DNA from 2 places in the Roseburia yibonii genome. Region 2 is predicted to be linked to the other one. Evidence: predicted binding sites of a transcription regulator. Region 2 holds the regulator's gene; the other holds the start of a gene.
What was found. Region 2 encodes NrdR, which represses ribonucleotide reductase genes. Its sites were predicted from a motif close to CACAANATNTTGTG; they were not measured.
Positions count from the first base shown of each region.

Region 1: a site for NrdR is predicted at 2,568-2,581, ahead of nrdD (anaerobic ribonucleoside-triphosphate reductase). Genes of this name have one in related genera too.

Region 1 covers NZ_JACOQH010000003.1:225,704-230,130, forward strand. Annotated here, with positions in the region: gene H8Z76_RS05980 (helix-turn-helix transcriptional regulator) at 83-277, shown strand; gene nrdD (anaerobic ribonucleoside-triphosphate reductase) at 358-2,517, opposite strand; gene H8Z76_RS05990 (hypothetical protein) at 2,843-3,313, shown strand; gene H8Z76_RS05995 (DUF4190 domain-containing protein) at 3,329-3,685, shown strand; gene H8Z76_RS06000 (HD domain-containing protein) at 3,773-4,267, opposite strand; gene H8Z76_RS06005 (2-hydroxyacid dehydrogenase) at 4,380-4,427, opposite strand, start outside.
Region 2 covers NZ_JACOQH010000001.1:209,730-214,156, forward strand. Annotated here, with positions in the region: gene rpiB (ribose 5-phosphate isomerase B) at 1-145, opposite strand, end outside; gene H8Z76_RS01045 (YqeG family HAD IIIA-type phosphatase) at 142-660, opposite strand; gene H8Z76_RS01050 (isochorismatase family protein) at 674-1,216, opposite strand; gene H8Z76_RS01055 (hypothetical protein) at 1,268-1,675, opposite strand; gene nrdR (transcriptional regulator NrdR) at 1,712-2,164, opposite strand; gene H8Z76_RS01065 (YlmC/YmxH family sporulation protein) at 2,274-2,528, opposite strand; gene ychF (redox-regulated ATPase YchF) at 2,571-3,671, opposite strand; gene H8Z76_RS01075 (thiamine diphosphokinase) at 3,742-4,389, opposite strand; gene rpe (ribulose-phosphate 3-epimerase) at 4,392-4,427, opposite strand, start outside.

The DNA.
Region 1 (4,427 bases), on a different contig from region 2:
TTTTAGAAGACCTGTCCAAACGGTTCACCGCAAAAGAGATGGCGGACCGGTTCGGCATCAGCGAGAGCAGTTTTAAAAGGGGATCCTCGGAAACAGCTACCTCTCCTATTTCCGAAAAAAACGAATGGAAAAAGCCGCGGAATTACTGGAATCCACGAATATGAAAGTGATCGACATCGCCATCCGCGTCGGCTATGAGAATCAGGGAAAGTTCGCCAAAGTATTTTCCAATCTGTACGGCGTTCCTCCCCTGGAATTTAGAAGGCTTTCCAAATAAAAAAGTGCATGTATCGCATCCGGCCATATACATGCACTTTCTTTATATTTATCACTTTTTTTTTGCGAATAACTTCTATTTTATAAGTGCATCACGCGCTCTTTGATCTCCTGCGTTCTGCCCTGATTCCAGAACTGGGTTCCGATATAGCCGCAGGTTCTTCTCGCGACATTCATCGTATCCTCATCGCGGTTTCCGCAGTTCGGGCATTCCCATACGAGCTTGCCATCCTCGTCGGTCACGATCTGGATCTGTCCGTCATAACCGCATTTCTGGCAGTAATCGCTCTTGGTATTCAGCTCCGCGTACATGATGTTGTCATAGATGAACTTCATGACATCGAGTACCGCCGGAATATTATCCTGCATATTCGGAACTTCCACATAGCTTACCGCGCCACCCGTGGAAAGCGCCTGGAACTGCGACTCGAATTTCAGCTTGGAAAACGCGTCGATCTCTTCCTTTACGTTTACATGGTAGCTGTTGGTGATGTAGTTTTTGTCCGTCACGTCCTTGATGATGCCAAAACGCTTCTGTAAGCATTTCGCGAATTTATAGGTCGTACTCTCGATCGGAGAACCGTAAATGCTAAATCCGATGTTAGTTTTCTCACACCACTTGTCACACGCGTCGTTCATGTGTTTCATGACCGCAAGCGCAAACGGAGTCGCCTCCGGATCTGTGTGTGATTTTCCAGTCATATAGCGCACGCATTCATAAAGTCCCGCATATCCGAGGGAGATCGTAGAGTATCCGCCATAGAGCAACTTATCGATCGTCTCGCCCTTTTTCAGACGCGCCAGCGCGCCGTACTGCCAGAGGATCGGAGCCGCATCGGAAAGTGTTCCCTTGAGGCGGTTGTGGCGGCACATCAGTGCGCGGTAACAGAGTTCGAGACGCTCGTCAAAGATCTCCCAGAACTTTTTCTCGTCTCCGCCGGAGGATAACGCCACGTCCACAAGGTTGATCGTGACAACCCCCTGGTTGAAACGTCCGTAGAATTTGTATTTTCCATTCTCGTCTTTCCAGACACTTAACGCACTGCGGCAGCCCATAACCGGGAAGCAGTTGCCTTCCTTTAACTCTTTCATCTTTTTCTCGGAGATGTAATCCGGCACCATACGCTTTGCCGTACACTTCGCGGCAAGCTCGGTCAGATAAAAATACGGTGTGCCTTCGGTCACATTGTCATCCTCAAGCACATATAAGAGCTTCGGAAATGCCGGTGTGATCCAGACACCTTTTTCATTCTTCACGCCCTCATAACGCTGTTTTAACATTTCCTCAATGATCAGCGCGAGATCCTTCTTTTCCTGTTCATTTTTCGCCTCGTTCAGATACATGAAAATAGAAAGGAACGGAGCCTGTCCATTGGTGGTCATCAGCGTAATGACCTGATACTGGATCGTCTGAACGCCACGGTTTACCTCTTTTCTGAGACGCCGCTCCACGATCTCGTTCATGACTTCCTCTGACGGAACCTGCGGAAGCAGTTTGGATTCCTCTGCCACTTCCCTGCGGATCTTTTCTCTGGAAACATTGACAAACGGCGCCAAATGTGCCAGAGAAATACTCTGTCCGCCGTACTGGTTACTTGCGACCTGCGCAATGATCTGGGTCGCAATGTTGCATGCCGTGGAAAAGCTGTGCGGCTTCTCGATCAGTGTCTCACTGATGACCGTACCGTTCTGGAGCATATCCTCGAGATTGACCAGATCGCAGTTATGCATATGCTGCGCGTAGTAGTCCGAATCATGGAAATGGATGATACCCTGGCGGTCTGCCTCCACAATATCCGGCGGCAGCAACAGTCTTTTTGTGATATCCTTGCTGACTTCGCCCGCCATATAATCACGCTGTACACTGTTTACCGTCGGATTTTTGTTGGAATTTTCCTGTTTGATCTCCTCGCTGTTGCACTCGATCAAGGTAAGGATCCGGTTATCGGTCGTGTTTGCCTTACGCACGAGCGAACGCTCATAGCGGTAAATGATGTAGTTTTTCGCCACATTAAAAGCTCCGGTGGACAAAATCTGCTTCTCTACCATATCCTGGACTTCCTCAACGGACACCGCGCGTCCTAGCTTCTGGCATTTATACTGGATAAAATCCGCAACGTCCTGAATCTGTTCTTTACTCAGGCGGTTCCCTTCCGTTGCGTCGTTCGCTTTTGTTATCGCAATTATGATCTTAGCCAGATCAAAATCTTCTTCTGATCCATTTCGTTTTGTAATTCGCATTTTGAATCTCCTCCTAATGATAGATTATAACGGTATCTGCTCCGTTTAGCAACTAGATATTGTATTTTTATTTGTTGTTTTATACAATATATAAGATTATGTTCTCAAGCAACATGTGGCAGGCGCCTCTATTTTTCTGCAAAAGAATCTTAGTGTCTGACAACTGACCTGTTCCGGATTCCCGGTTTTTCCCCCATAATATGCGGGTGATCCGCCCAAAAGCGGATCTTGTATTTTCAGACTTTTCTTTCATACTTTCCTGTGTTACAATATTAGAGTTGCCACGCGACAATTCTACGGGAGAAAAAGGAGTTTTAATAAGAAAATGAAAAAAACATGGAATGTAAACGTAAACGGAACGAATCACGTCATTGAATATAAAACGGGATTCGGCGGTATCAAGATCAGTATAAACGGAACCGCAAACAAGGTAAAATCCCAGAACTGGTTTATTATGATGCTTGACTACCCGATCCAGATTGACGGAACCGAGGTCCGCGTTGTGGCGCTCGGAAGCAAGGTACGTCTCGCGGTAAATGGCATTTATCAGGACAATGGCCAGTCTTACCAGCCATTAAACCGTATCCCGACCTACTGTCATGTACTTCTCGGCATCAGCTGTATTGCCGGCTTTCTGCTCTGCGGATGGGTCGGTCTTGCGATCGGCATTTTGTTTGGAACACTTTACATCAAACAGGGACTGTCCGGGAAAACCGGTGTCGTGATCGGATCTTTTATCGGCTGCTGCGCGATCCAGATTGCCATCATGATCGCTGTTTTACTTCTGCAGTACTAAAAAGGAGTATTTGCCATGGAATCCATGAATCAGAATGAAAATCAGTATACACAGACACCGGATGGCTGCTCCACACAACAGCCTTACCACCAGCCGGTTATTATTGCCGGAAATCCGGCGGAAGATAAACGGCGTACCAAAAATCTCGCCATCATCTCTCTGGTATGCGGCATTCTCTCGATCGTGTTCTGCATCTTTTTCTATGTCAGTATCATCCTTGGGATCGCAGGGCTGATCCAGGCATTGATCAGCCTTGGGCAGCACAGAGATGGCAGAAGCCATGCAATCGCAGGTGTTATCACCAGTACGATCGGAACAGTGTTATCCGTCATATCGTTTCTGGTGTGGATTCTCGTTATTGCAAACATCTAAGCAGGACGGAATATGACAGACATTACTACAAAAAAGAGTTTTCGGATCGATCTGAACCCGAAAACTCTTTTTCTTTTCCCTGTTATTTTAAGCCGACACAAACATCACCCGATTGCGCCTTGCCAGCGCGATCGCGATATGGCAGACTTCCATCAGCGCGCAGATCTTATCCGCCACTGTGATGATCCATGCCTCTTTGTTTCTCGGAAGAGGTCCAAGCGGAAACATATGCGACAGGATCGCGTCCCACTCACGTTCGCTGATCTGAAAAACTTCCTTGCTGTTTTTCGCCGCAACCTTCGGATGATAAAACGCCTGATGTTCTCCGGTCGGCGTCTTCTCATGAAAGTCATACAGGCAGAAATCATGCAAAAGCCCGGCACGCGCGGCAACACTGGCGTCTGCGCCAAACAGATCCGCCATCCGCCAGGACAGATAGGACACATTCAGGCTATGCATCAGCCGGTTCGTCCAGAAATGATGTGTATAGCGGCCAAGCTGCTGAAACTTCGCATTCTGCAAGATCGGAAGAACGTGCGCCACATATGCAGGGGCAACCTCTTTCGACACTTCAATCTCCATCGGCAATCACTCACTTTCTTTATGTTCTATCTTCATTATCGGCAGAACCGCCTTCAAATACAAGGGATTTCCTGTGAATTTTTTCTTAATTCTTTCTTACTTTCCATCGCCTTTACATCACGTTCTGCGGTGTACCGTCCAGATATTTCCTTACATTATC
Region 2 (4,427 bases):
CCTTCTCGCCGTATACCGGATAGTCGCAGCTGTCATTGCTGTCCGTTCCGTAATTTACGACCTCATGTCCGAGCTCTTCCAGATATTTTTTGATCTCCTGTTTCATTTCTACTGCTGCATGATCATTTCCGATTGCGATTTTCATTTTCTTTCCTCCTGATTTTTCTTTACATAACGTTTATAAAAAAATAATACGATCTTTTCCAGATATCGTTTTAACACGATCTGTATTTCTTCTTTCGGATGGATCGGCTTTACCAGGATCGTCCGTATCCCGGCACGGTTCGCGCCATACACATCCGTAAAGATCTGATCCCCGACAAACAGCGTATTTTTCTCATCGGTTCCCATCTTTTCCATTGCCTTTTTGTAATTTCTGACCGACGGTTTTCCCGCCTTAAAAATATAATTCACCTGCACGTCATCATTAAACATTTTCACGCGCGGTTCCTTGTTGTTCGATAACAGGCAGCAGGTGTAACCAAGCTCTTTTAAATGCGCGAACAGCTTTTTTGCCCGTTCGTCTGCCCTTGCCCCATGCGGCACGAGCGTATTGTCGATATCAAAGATCAGTCCCCGATATCCTTCTGCATAGAGCTTATCAAAATCGATCACATATGTGGAATCCACATAGTCTCCCGGATAAAATTTCTGTAACATGACTTCCCCCGTTTTATGCTTTTATGATCGCCGATATCCGCTTAAAGGACGGCGTTCCTGCCACTTCGGAAAGTTCATACAGGATAGACTCATAGGTGGAAAATGTCACGCCCTCCATCTGCGCCCGCAGAAAAGCAGTCTGCTTGTCCGCCAGATCCCGTGCCGTGATACAGTCCGCAATAAGCACCGGCCGATAGCCCGCTTCTTTTAAGTCAAGTGCGGTCTGCAGCACACAGATATGTGCCTCCATGCCACAGATGATGATATTTTTGCAGTTCTCTGGCACGGCGTCGCGCACGGCTTTTTCTCCCCATGCGCTGAAACTCAGCTTGTCAAACTCCTCTGCTTCCCCGGCAGCTTCTTTTATTCTTTCGATATTGTCACCCAGTCCCTTTTTGTACTGTGTGGTCAGTATCCTTTTGACGCCGAGCACCTGCATGCCATGTAAGAGTTTTTCGGATTTTGCCAGAAATTTTTCCCGCTCCGCAACTGCAGGAACCAGTTTTTCCTGATAATCGATCACCATACATACGGATTCTTCCGGTCGGATTCTCATCGTTTTCCTCCTCAAAAAAAGGGCTATGCCTCGCACATAAGCCCCCTGTTTTTATTGAATTTCGAAATTTTCACTGGTGCGGATCTTCTCCCAGTCAATACCGGTATTGGTCACACTGCCGTTTCCAAGATTCTCCCCCACGAAAAACTGATACTGCTGAAGCACCTGATCCCGTTTCATATCCGAGATCGCTTTTTCAACATCCAGGCTCATCAAATCACTGTCTGTTCCCTTCAGTTCGTATTCCGCCTTCGGATCATACTGCCCCGCATAGTCAAAAGACGTCTGTTTCTCTGCCTGTTTTGGCTTCGCGTAACTGCTTTCTGCTTCGGCACTCCGGCTCTGCTGCCCGTTTTCCTGTGCCGCATTCGCTGTGGATTCTGCCTGTAACGGCTCTAATCTTCGTATGGAGTTGTAATTATCAATATCAGTAATCGGATGTATTCCTGTTATATTCATTACCCACCAGCTCTTTTATCGTTTCGTATTTTTCTGCTACTTATCCAGGATCTTCTTCAACTCATTCATAAATGTATTGACATCTTTGAATTCCCGGTAAACGGAAGCAAACCGCACATAGGCGACTGCCTCTAAATCTTTTAATTTGTCCATCACGAGTTCCCCGATCACGGAAGTCTGGATCTCTTTTTCCTCGAGATTAAAGATCTCGGTCTCCACTTCATCCACCAGTTCATTGATCTGCTGGACGGGAACCGGACGCTTATGGCACGCGCGCAGAACTCCTGCCATAATCTTTGAACGGTCATACTGCTCTCTGCTGTTGTCCTTTTTTATGACCACAAGTGGAATCGTCTCCACCTTCTCATAGGTCGTAAATCGCTTCTTGCAGTCATCACACAGACGTCTGCGCCGGATCGACGTATTGTCGTCTGCCGGTCTCGAATCGATGACCCTGGTCTCGTCACTGCCGCAAAACGGACATTTCATGTCGTTTTCCTCCCACACGCGGACAGGATTTCCCTGTCACGGACTTACTGCTTCTAAGTATAACTTTCCGTGTGGCTCTTGTCAACTGATATCCGCCATTCCGCCGCATTTATAACTTGTGTTTCGCGTCATCCAGACAAACGTCCACAAGTATGATATCCCGCCCGATGCATTTGATATTTTTCCACGGGATAAAATACTCAAAATCCCGGAAAAACATACCAAACCATCTGCATGGCTGCGGTACGATCAATGCGCGGATACATCCTGTTTTCTCATCGATATCCAGATCACAGACATTGCCGAGAAAACAGCAGTCCGCCACATTGATCACATCTTTTTCCTGCAGTTCACAAAAACGCATTCCGCATCATCCCAAAACCGCTCTTTCTATTATCTTATGCAGTTACACGTTGAAACGGAATACAATAATATCTCCGTCTTTTACCACATACTCTTTTCCTTCCAGACGCACCAGCCCTTTTTCTTTTGCTGCTACCATGCTGCCACACGCCATCAGATCCTGATATGCGACCACTTCCGCGCGGATAAATCCACGCTCAAAGTCCGTATGGATCTTTCCTGCCGCCTGCGGCGCTTTTGTTCCGTTTTTGATCGTCCATGCTCTTGTCTCATCCTCTCCGGAGGTAAGGAAGCTGATCAGTCCGAGGAGTTTGTAGCTTGCGCGGATCAGTTTTTCCAGACCGGATTCTTTTAATCCGAGTTCTTCTAAGAACATTGCCTTCTCATCATCTTCCAGTTCTGCCATCTCCTGCTCGATCTGCGCACAGATCACAAAGACTTCGCTGTTTTCTTTTTCTGCCAGTTCTCTTACATTTTTTACATGCGGATTGGCTGCCCCGTCATCCGCCAGATCATCTTCCGATACGTTTGCGGCATAGATGACCGGTTTTGCGGTGAGAAGGTTGTAGGAACGATACCACTCGATCTCATCCTCATCTTCGGAAAGTTCAAAGGTCTTTGCCATGTTTCCTTCCTCAAGATGCGCCTTTAAAACCTCTAACAGTTTTAATTCTTTTGCGAGTGTCTTATCCATTCTCGCCTGCTTTGCCACTTTTGCGATACGACGCTCCAGGATCTCGACGTCGGAAAAGATCAGTTCCAGATTGATCGTCTCGATATCTCTTGCAGGATCTACGCTTCCGTCTACATGGACAACGTTGGTATCCTCGAAGCAGCGTACCACATGAACGATAGCATCTACTTCACGGATATTTGCGAGGAACTGGTTTCCAAGTCCCTCTCCCTTGCTGGCGCCTTTTACAAGACCCGCGATATCTACAAATTCGATCACTGCCGGTGTCACCTTTTTGGAGTGATACATCTCACCGAGTTTGGTCAGACGCTCGTCCGGAACGGTTACGACACCCACGTTCGGGTCGATCGTACAGAACGGGTAATTCGCCGATTCCGCGCCGGCTTTGGTCAGTGAGTTGAATAATGTACTTTTTCCTACATTTGGAAGTCCTACGATTCCTAATTTCATTTTATCTTTTACCTATCCGAAAATCCCTGTATTAAAAGTATTTTCGCCTTTCTATATTATTTTTCATCCATCAGTCTTTTGATTCGATCATGATAAGGATTCCTTTCTTTACCGTGATCCGCGCTGTCTCTTCTGTGATCTCATTGCTGACACCAAGGGAATTATCGCTCGTCATACAATATTCCTTCAACGGATATTTGAATCCCTCAAGCGTAACCCCTTCTGCCTGTGTCGTCAGCGGGAGAAGCGATACATAAGTTCCAAACTGGTCTGCTTTTTGCATCGTAAGTTGTTTGTCCACCAGCCGGATCCGGTTGGTCGGATCTACCAGCATGCATGGTATGTGATGCGCCAGTGGTTTACATAACAGTTGAATATTTCCTAACACATGATCGACCCGGTTTCCGGTTGCCCCAAGCACACAGATCTCATCCGGCGCAAGTGATATTGCAAGCCTTAACGCCAGCTCCGTATCGGTCTCATCCTTTTCCGGCTGAAACTCTAAAAACTGGATCCCGCTTTTTCCCCGGAAAAAGGAAAGGATCTCCGGCTTCGCGGAATCAAAATCCCCTACGATATGATGTGGCTGTATCCCGGCCCGGTAAAAAAATTCCATACCGGAATCCGCCGCAATCAGGCAGTCAAATTTTTCTTTTTTTATATAAGCAAGCGCAAAATCATCCTGAATGTTTCCGCCTGTCGCAATTAATATCTTCATTCTTACACTTCCCGCATTTTTTCCAGAAAACAGCTGAC